Regions from separate parts of the Oceanobacillus longus genome, predicted to be linked through region 2. Evidence: riboswitches for the same ligand, from Rfam matches in the RefSeq annotation. Region 2 holds a riboswitch; each other region holds the start of a gene.

Region 1 (3,279 bases), on a different contig from region 2:
GATTTGTGTTTTTACATAGCCTACTGTTTCTTCTTTTGTTAACGTTGCCGGGACTTGTAATTGGCGAATAACGATCGTATCATCCGGCATAGCAAAGAATAATTTCTTCCGTTTCCATTTATGTTTATGCACAAGTTCATTTACGACTTCAACAAAAATGCCTTTATTTTGAATCATACCGTCTTTGATTGTCCCATCAGGCAATTCCACTTCTCCATGTATGACCATTCCGACGACATTATTGTGTTTATGGTAACTGTATCGCAATACTTGATTGGTAATTACCATATTGACTCTTCCATTATTCATAATCCCCATGTTGTCACCCGCTTATATAAGTAGATTAAAGTACCAATTGATTAATGAATCCCCGTAAAAATAAGTAATTAAAGCTGCTAAAACGATATATGGACCGAATGGCACCGGCTGCTTTCTTTCAATTACGTTAAATAAGATTAGCATCATACCTATCACAGACCCAATTACACATGCCAGGAAAAAAGCCACTAAAATCTTTTCGGTTCCGAGCACAATTCCTAGTACACCGAAAAGTTTCATATCGCCTGCCCCCATACCCCCACGGCTTATTAAAATAATAATAAAAATAAGGCCAAAGCCAATAATTGCACCAACGATTGCCGATCCCCATGGATTCAAGGGTACCACAAATCGCATCATGATGAAAAATGGTAGAAAGAACAAAAGCACCTTATTTGGGATCAACATGTAGTTGATGTCTGCTACTAGTATAATCATTAGCATAGAAACTAAAAGTAATACGGTGATCAATTCGAATTGGAATCCAAGCGTGTAATAGCTCAATGCGAATAAAAAGCCTGTGAGAAGCTCAATGGTTGGGTATATGTAGGAGATCTTCTGTTTACAATGCCGGCATTTTCCACCTTGGATCAGAAATGAAAATAAAGGGATATTTTCATACCAAGCTAATTGATTCTTGCAATGCGGACACATTGAACGGTCATTTGCGAAGGGTATATGTTGTGGAAGGCGTAAACCGACTACATTGTAGAACGAGCCGAATATTAGGCCTAGGAGGAAAAATAGGATTGTTAGGGGTGTGGTCATTTTATCTGGACTCCTTATTTTCAATCTATTTCAATAAAAAGCCCTGCAATAGTGGATGCAAGGCGTATGAATACCATATTATAATTTACTTATGTCCTACAATTACAACTTAAATCTTTTTTATTTTATGCTGATGGTTCAGTTGGCTCTCCGTTACCATCATAAGTAAAAGTATCACCAGCTTTTGTAACTGTACCTTTATAAACTTCACTTCCTCCAGGGACATCTATGTCTCCGTCTAAAAATCCTTCAGTTATTAGATCCTCAACTGACATTCCACCCTCTGGGAACAAGCCACTAAGATCAGCCAGTCTAGCAGCATTTTCAATTAACTCAACATTTGCTTGTTTTGCATCATTCTCTGATTTAGTAATTAGTCCACTAACACTCGGCACCGCAATCGCCAAAATAATCCCCAAAATAACAATAACTGCTAAAAGCTCTACCAATGTAAAACCTTTCTCTTTCTTCATCATCTTCTTCATTTTTTGTAACATAACATCTCCGCCTTCCTTAATCTAAGTTTCTATTAATTCCAGTCGGTCGGTTGCACTACTCACTCCAAATTACCCAAGTGCCCAAATATAGGTAATTCATCACCGTGTCCTACTAAACTCCTATTTCTCTTACATTATAGTATAACTTTTACCATATTTCTACAATTATCTTCACTTAATTGTGAACAATTTACTACATATTCTCAAACATACCAAACATTGGTATAACGATTGCCATTACAATACTTCCGACCATCACGGTTAATATAATAATCATCAATGGTTCAATTAATGTCTTGATTCGACTTGAAAGCTGGTCCACTTCTTCTTCATAAAAATCGGCAGCTTTTGTTAGCATATGGTCTAATGTACCTGTTTTTTCACCGATTTGTATCATTTGTACAATTAATGCTGGGAATGCCCAGTGGTCTTTCATCGGCTTCGTCAGTGAGTCTCCAACTTCCAATGACTTCCTTGCCCGGGTTAGTGCATTCTCTATCACCCTATTTCCGACAACCTTTTCGGTAATTTCCACCGATTGCAAAATAGGTACAGAACTATTGACAAGCGTGCTTAATGTTTGGGTCATCCTTACCAATGCGCCTTTATGAACGAGTACCCCGAGAAAAGGAAATTTCATTTTGATCAGATCCATTCGATAGTTTACCGCATCATATTGAATCAGATAGTTGTATAAAACGACGAAGAGCGCAATGACAAATAGCAGCATCCACCAGTACTTCCCTGCAAAATCACTTAGGTTGATGACGAACTGTGTATACGCTGGAATTTCCTCACCCATGGAGCTGAACATGCCAACAAACTGCGGTACGATAAAAACAAGCAGAAAAATACTCAAAATAACTGTAATCACTCCTACCACACTTGGATAAAGCAGTGCTGAAATTACCCTTTGTTTGTTCCGGTATTGCTTTTCATAGTAATCTGCCATTTCATTCAGGATTTCATCCAATTTTCCACTTACCTCACCGGCAAGAATCATATTCACGAGCAGTTCTGGGAAAATCTTTGGGTGCCGCTCGCATGCTTTGGATAGAGGCTGACCTTGGTCAAGTTGTTTATCTATATCTACCAGAGCGTTTTTTAATGCGTAATTGTTGGTCTGCACCATCATCGTTTTGGTCGCATCTGAAATCGAGATCCCCGCATGTATCAATGTAGAATATTGCCTGAGAAAAATAACGAAATCTTTATTCTTCACTCTGTTTTGTAAAATAATATCTTTATTCCAAGGCCTTGTTTCGTCTATTTTAAAAATAATTAATCCATCTCTTTCAAGCTGTGAGAGCGCAATGTTTTTCGTATCTGCTTCGATCTTCCCTTTAATCTTCTGACCCGATATTCTCCGCCCACTATATTGAAAATTCATCCTTTAGAAGCTCCCTCCCGCATAAACGGAGCAGCAGTTTCAAAGTCAATTTCATTTTCATGAATCAATCGTTTCAAATCCATCTCTAGCGTATGCATCCCCTTGTCCCTAGATGTTTGGAGCACATTTTGAATCTGATGGAGCTTTTCATTACGAATTAAATTTTTAACAGCAGACGAATTGATCAATATTTCCGATGCAACCCGTCGATTCATCTGGTCTTTTGTAACGAGCAACCGTTGAGAAATGACTGCCTGCAAGATGGTTGATAATTGGATTCGTATTTGTCCTTGCTGTTCGGGTGGG
Region 2 (3,279 bases):
TCAGCCTGAGCGGTTATATACCGCAGTTCATTTGTTTTGCCATGAAGGATTCGGAATTCAGTGGCAAAGCTATTTCCTTTTTTCGTTGACTCATCAAATTTTTGGCGAGTCAACGAATAGTCTTTTGAATGGACCAATGTAAAAAGCCTTTCTATTGAGATATTTTCAGATTCATCTATACCAATTGTATCAAAAAGGTTTATCGAACAATCGAATTTATCATCATTAATGATATACTCCCAACTGCCAACCGCAGCAATCTGCTGGGAGTGATTTAAATGTTTTTTCATCCGTTCTAATGACTGTTCGAGCTGCACGTGTTCCGTTAAATCGTTAATGATTAAGTAAATGCCCTCTACATGATTGTTATTTATACGAATGGGAATAAAAGTAAGTAATAGCTGTATTTGTTGACCGTTATTTTTGTTCACTTCTATTTCTATATTTTCAGATTTACCGCCTAATGTGTTAGTAAATAGAGTATCTAGTCTTTCAGAGGTCGATTCTGGAAATAAATGAAGAAAATCATTCTTTGTTTGTAGTCGAGACCCTAATAATTCAATGAGCCTTTTGCTAGTTTGGGAAATAATATCCCCATATGGTGAAAAAGCAATAATTAAATCTGGATGGTTGAATGCCAAAGAAGGAAGGGGGAGACTTAATGCGTTTCCCTTCGTGTTTTGCTTATCAATTGCATGATTATTAGAATATATATTTCTTTTAAACAGATTTCGGAATTTTGATTTTTTTATTGACATGTAATATGTCCCTCCTAAACGTAGATGATTACTACTAAACTAAATAATGTCGATGAAGTAAGAACAGTTGATGTTATACAGGATTTAACGAGAGTTCAGTAGGGGATTACAGGGGCAATATTACTGTCACACATGGTTACTATTGATATCTCATGAAATGATACTACATTACTTTAGGAACCCGTCTATATTAATATTCCCTTTTTAATTAAACGTGTGATCTTTTCTATGGATATACCTGTATTTATAGATACATCTATGGCATTTGAATTTGGATGTGTTAATAAAAACGCTTTTACCTCTTGGATATTATTTTGTTCCGCGTCGTAGCATTCGTTACACAAATCATTCATTAAAACACCAATCTTCCCACAGTATATACATGAACCATAATTCTTCATTGTTTAACCCCTCTAACCTTAATGAAGTTCCTAACTTGTGATATTGTTCAGTTTCTCTAACATATTTATCAGATTATCAAAATTCGGTTTAACAATAAAATCCATCGCCCCTAGCTGCAAGCCTTGAATAACATTTGATTCTGTACCCATCGCAGAACATAGAATCACTTTTGCCTTAGAATCAAACTCCATAATTCTTTTCAATGCAGTTAATCCATTTACATTTGGCATGGTAATGTCGAGGATAACAATATCCGGTTTTATATGTTTATATCGTTCAAGCGCTATTTGGCCATCAGTTGCTTCTACAATGTCCTGATATCCGTATTGTTGAAGTATGCTTATTAACCAATTTCTCATAAATTTTGAATCATCCGCAATTAATATAGTACTCATGTCGTACTTTGTTTTCCTGATGGAGTCATTCGTTGGTGTTGTACAATTAACTCATCTAATTTTTGACTGCATTCCAATGTCTTTTCACTATCAAGACCGAACCTTGCAGCTGTCATTAACATTGTTTCTCTCTTATCATTAATCATCTCCAGCAAGTACTCTTTTGTTTCCTCGTTATGTGTAACTAACATTATGATTCCTCCTTCAAGCTTTTAACTGTTTTTATGTAAAGACACTCAAAAAGGCGAACCAAAGAAAATTGGCTCACCTTTAAGATTCGCAATCTTCGGTAACTAGGCTACCATAGCTAAATAAGCTTTAGGTCCTTGGTTTTGCGTCCTTATCTTTCAATAAGTTTGCCATTATCGGATAGAGTATATGAATAGTTATATTGAACTATTATTTATACTATCGACCAGAATAGTAAGACTATAAAGTGTTTTTTACGTATTTATGATTAATTGTATTATTAATGGAAAGAATAGCCCAATCTTTGATAGAAGCCAATGCATTTGCAACCATTATTTGAAGGTGTAGCGTATTACCCGCATGGAATGTTAATAAACTGAAAGTCGCGATGGATGATAGAAATGCTATATTAGCAAAACTCAGGAGCATGAAAGGTGTGTCGCTGAGACAGCTATCAAGGATAACAGGAAATCTAAGAGTGTTATTCAGCGAGTTGATTGACGAGAAGGGCTACTAATTAACTTTAGTAGTAATATATTCATGTTAAAATAAAATTTAGTAGCTTAGAAAGATAGTGAGGGGATACTGTGCATGAAAAACTATTAACTAAAATAAAAGAAGTTCTGGTATCATCGGCAATTAAAAATGAGGTCATTGAATATAGCAGATTAAGTAGAGAAATTGAGGGGGTAATTCCACCAATTAAATTAAATGAACCTTTAGGTGAAATTTCATTAAGTTGTATAAAGAAAGGTTTTCCACCGCTTTCTGCAATTGTTGTTAATCAACAAACACAACTTCCAGGAGAAGGCTTTTTTACGTGGGTAGCTTCACAGATGGGTTACAAAGACTTACCTCATTCAGAATGGTTAGATTTTTTTAATGAACAAAAAGAGGCCGTTTTCAATTGTGATTGGGGCGAATACTTAGATACTGAATCAACCGATAAGAAAAGTAACACTGTTAGCATATTTTCAATAGAGGATCTTAATGAAAGATTGTCCGACACATCATATGTAATAGGGCAAGAGACAAGGTATTACATTTTAACAATAAAAAATTTCCTTGAAACAGCAACTGTTGGCCCCTATCAATATCAGGTTGTGATATTAGAAAATCATCAAGAAATAAGCAAGTATACTTTAGAAGACAAGAATTCAAAACAAATGCTTACCCCTAGTAAGAAAAAAGGATTAGAGCTACTTTTCGAGCAAAACCCAATGGTTAATATTAAAGATATTACTATGGTGCATTACAAGCAGGACCGCTTAAAAGGATCCCCTTGGGAAAAAGAGTCGAGAAACGATCTTGAGGCCCTTTATTACAAATTGGAAAACAAGCGACTCCGCAATATAGTAAAGCATGATGTAGAAACAGAGAAGAAGCAATACGCATCAAACTATAAAGACGGGGAAGTAAAACAATACTATGGAAATCGCTATGAACGTAAAGCGAAAAACCGTCTGAAAGCTATTGAGATCCATGGAACTCAGTGTGCTGTATGTGACTTTAAGTTTAATGATGTTTATGGTGAA
Region 3 (3,279 bases), on a different contig from region 2:
TATTGATAGGTGTAGCTACTATTGTACTATCAACCAAATTTACAGGTGGTGATCCAGAAGTACTTGGATATCAATTGAAGACGGTGCTTTCTGGATCAATGGAACCTGGTATCCAAACCGGTTCAATCATTGCGGTACAGTCACTTACAGAGGAAGAAAAAGGTAGTTTTGGAAAAGGCGATGTGATCACGTTTATGGAAGAGGACAACAAGTTAATTACTCATAGAATTACAGAGGTAACCACGACAGAGAATGGCGTTCTTTATACAACAAAAGGGGACAATAATAATGCAGCGGATAGAAACCCTGTTCTTGCGGAAAATGTTGTTGGGGTATATAACGGATTCACAATCCCATACATGGGCTATTTAATTAATTTTTCGCAATCTCCAAATGGAGGCATACTATTTATGATTGTTCCTGGATTTCTCATGTTAGCCTACTCAGGGATCACAATATGGAAAACGATAAGACAACTCGATGAAAAAGATAAAGTAGCAGATCTAAATAAGCATCATGTCAGTTAAGCGAGGAAGGTGGCTCATGATAATCAGGGGAATTACAATGTTACTCCTATTTGGAATTACTATTATTCATATGGGTATCGCAACGCAATCCACTGTTTCGGCCGAAGGAGAAATCACAATTGATATTTTACCGGAGGAAATTTTATTTAATATCGATAATATGAAACCTGGTGATTGGGCCCCAAGGTCTGTCGTTATTCAAAACAATGGGATACTAGATTTTGCATATGATGTTTCGGCCAAGCCTTCTGGTGATACTTTAAAACTATATAACGAATTATTGCTGGAAATTAGGGATTCAAAGGATTTGTTATACAATGGAAAACTAAAGGACTTTCAGGTATTATCACCTCGAACCCTGAAAAGCTCTAGTGAAGAAACTCTGGATTTCACAATTCGATTTCCTGAACATCTTGGTAATGACTTCCAAGGACTGAATGCTAAATTTTCATTATTTTTTACAGCAGAAGGAGAAAATAACGAAAGAGATGAGCAATTTATCGCTGGTGCTATTAGTAGTGGAGGTGGTTCAATTGGTGATGGATCCCCACTTCCTAATACGGCAACAACGATATTTAATTTCCTAGTTATCGGTATAATACTCCTCATGGCTGGGATTGGCCTAATGCTTTATCGAAAAAAGAAAATAGCATCGTAATATTTTTTTCTGGGAAGTAGCATATAAAGAATAATAAAGATGTGTACAAAAAGTAGAAAATAACCGATTTATTAGATTGAAAACCCTACAAAACTAGTGCCCATATGACAAAACAAGTCACACAATTATTGTAAACTTTATAGTATGATAGTCTTAGGAATTAACAAAATCCTCAGAAAAGGGCAAACTTATTGAAAGGTAAGGGCGCAAAGTCACGGGTCTAAAGCATTATGCTAAGATGGCTGGATTGTCTGGATGAATAATGGGGGATGGATGGTGGAAAAGATTATTGAAAAAGTAGCAGTTGATGAGGAATGGGTAGTCTTAATAAAGCATGCAAAGAAAATAGGGATTTCAATGGACGAGATTCGCCAATTTTTAAACGACACAGGACATAAGGCGTAATTTTTATGAAAAAGTGTACTTTATATAGAACTACTTACTGCAAATATGGTATAATGCGCAGTGAAAGTAGGTGAGGAACTTGATCGGTGAAACGATAAAGAAATTACGCCAGGAAAAACGAATGTCCATCTCTGAATTAGCTGAAAAAGCGGGGGTAGCAAAATCATATCTTAGTTCGATTGAGCGAAACCTTCAATCTAATCCATCGATCCAGTTTATTGAAAAGATCAGTACTGTATTAGGTGTATCCGTAAATGATGTAATTAATGAAAATGAATCTATAGATACAGAAGAACTTGATAATGAATGGATGCAAATTGTACAGGAAGCAATGCAGTCCGGAGTATCGAAAGAACAATTTAAGGAATACTTGGAATTTAATAAATGGAAACAAAAACAAGATAATTAAGAGAAGAACCGTCAAGCCAACTGCTTAACGGTTTTTTTATGTTTCGATTCCCATTTTTATAAATATATCCTGTAGATGAAATTAATAGATGAAACTAATTGGATTAACAGATATACTATATAATAGTCTGGTTATCGTTCAGGAAATTTTATTTTTCAGATGAAAGTTTGGTTGTTAACGATGAAAAAATATTTATATTGGTTGTTGCCGTTTGGCTGGATGGGTATTATTTTCTATTCTTCAGCTACACCATATGAGCAGCAGGATATTAAACCCTTGATGGGAAGTCTGATCGATTTCAGTTTGCTAGAGCCCTTTGTTGGCTGGATTTCTTTCAATTATAATCATTCCTTGGTAAATGTTGATGTGCTTGGGATTAATGGATTTATCGAATTTTTTATTCGTAAAGGTGCACATGTTACGGTCTTCTTTTTGTTAGTTTGTTTTCTCTATATCGCTTTTAGAAAATCTACTGACTTTAGAATAGAAATACGATTAATATTTTCTTTTCTGCTGACAGTTATATATGCGGTTTTAGATGAGCTACACCAGGGAATGACACCCAATAGAACCCCATATGCCGGCGATGTCATGTTGGATAGTGTTGGAGGTTTACTAGCTGTTTTTTGTATCATTATGATAAATGGCTTTGGTAAAAGGAGAAACAGCGCCCATAAATGACAGCTTTTGTCGTATAGGTATGGTGAGGAAATAAATTGTTTCTTGTTTCGACATAGTTCGACAAACATTTACCAAAAACTATGATACAGTTCTTTTTAATTGCAATGTTAGTAACTTGGATTACGAACGAAAAGGCGGTAAGAGAATGATAGAGCAGGAAAAATATAAAAATATGCTGCGACGAATGATTGATGAAACCGAAAAGCAAAATATTCATAGTTCGGAAGAGTTGATCAAGATGCTGATTAATGAGTTGTCGAGCAGTAAGCGTTTGGAAAAGTATGCACAATATATGACAAAATAAAACTGCATTCCATAGGATGCAGTTTTATTTTGTCATTTTTCTACATTTTGTCGGTCGAAGTAACGTCGATTTCAATATATTTAGATTCGATTCTTTTAATACCTGCCTGATCATTTGTCAAGTCTACCATCCACCCCTGAAAAGCGTCGTCCTGATCATCTTTTACAAAAACGATAAACTCAACACTTTCCAAATAGTTAATTGTTTCCAAAAGATGATCTGAATTTCTTAGTACGTTTTCCAATTTACCTAGAAGGCTGTAATCCACCGTTATGGAGAAACCTTTCATAAGCTG

Evidence for each region. A riboswitch is a leader RNA that binds a small molecule or an ion and turns the genes downstream of it on or off. The one in region 2 is predicted to bind cyclic di-GMP.
Region 1: another riboswitch for cyclic di-GMP. It lies ahead of ACFOUV_RS01760 (competence type IV pilus major pilin ComGC); the one in region 2 lies ahead of ACFOUV_RS15480 (Spo0E family sporulation regulatory protein-aspartic acid phosphatase).
Region 3: another riboswitch for cyclic di-GMP. It lies ahead of ACFOUV_RS08700 (anti-repressor SinI family protein); the one in region 2 lies ahead of ACFOUV_RS15480 (Spo0E family sporulation regulatory protein-aspartic acid phosphatase).

Annotation. Positions count from the first base shown of each region.
Region 1 covers NZ_JBHSAO010000001.1:352,852-356,130, reverse strand. The annotation lists gene pilM (type IV pilus biogenesis protein PilM) at 1-318, opposite strand, end outside; gene ACFOUV_RS01765 (prepilin peptidase) at 331-1,086, opposite strand; gene ACFOUV_RS01760 (competence type IV pilus major pilin ComGC) at 1,212-1,583, opposite strand; cyclic di-GMP riboswitch class II at 1,619-1,702, opposite strand; gene ACFOUV_RS01755 (type II secretion system F family protein) at 1,777-2,973, opposite strand; gene ACFOUV_RS01750 (type IV pilus twitching motility protein PilT) at 2,970-3,279, opposite strand, start outside.
Region 2 covers NZ_JBHSAO010000011.1:321,277-324,555, forward strand. The annotation lists gene ACFOUV_RS15470 (EAL domain-containing protein) at 1-758, opposite strand, end outside; gene ACFOUV_RS15475 (response regulator) at 1,190-1,555, opposite strand; gene ACFOUV_RS15480 (Spo0E family sporulation regulatory protein-aspartic acid phosphatase) at 1,552-1,746, opposite strand; cyclic di-GMP riboswitch class I at 1,841-1,926, opposite strand; gene ACFOUV_RS15485 (HNH endonuclease) at 2,332-3,279, shown strand, end outside.
Region 3 covers NZ_JBHSAO010000006.1:208,877-212,155, reverse strand. The annotation lists gene sipW (signal peptidase I SipW) at 1-527, shown strand, start outside; gene ACFOUV_RS08705 (TasA family protein) at 544-1,185, shown strand; cyclic di-GMP riboswitch class I at 1,357-1,440, shown strand; gene ACFOUV_RS08700 (anti-repressor SinI family protein) at 1,441-1,590, shown strand; gene ACFOUV_RS08695 (helix-turn-helix domain-containing protein) at 1,670-1,999, shown strand; gene ACFOUV_RS08690 (VanZ family protein) at 2,180-2,680, shown strand; gene ACFOUV_RS08685 (hypothetical protein) at 2,826-2,984, shown strand; gene ACFOUV_RS08680 (YigZ family protein) at 3,025-3,279, opposite strand, start outside.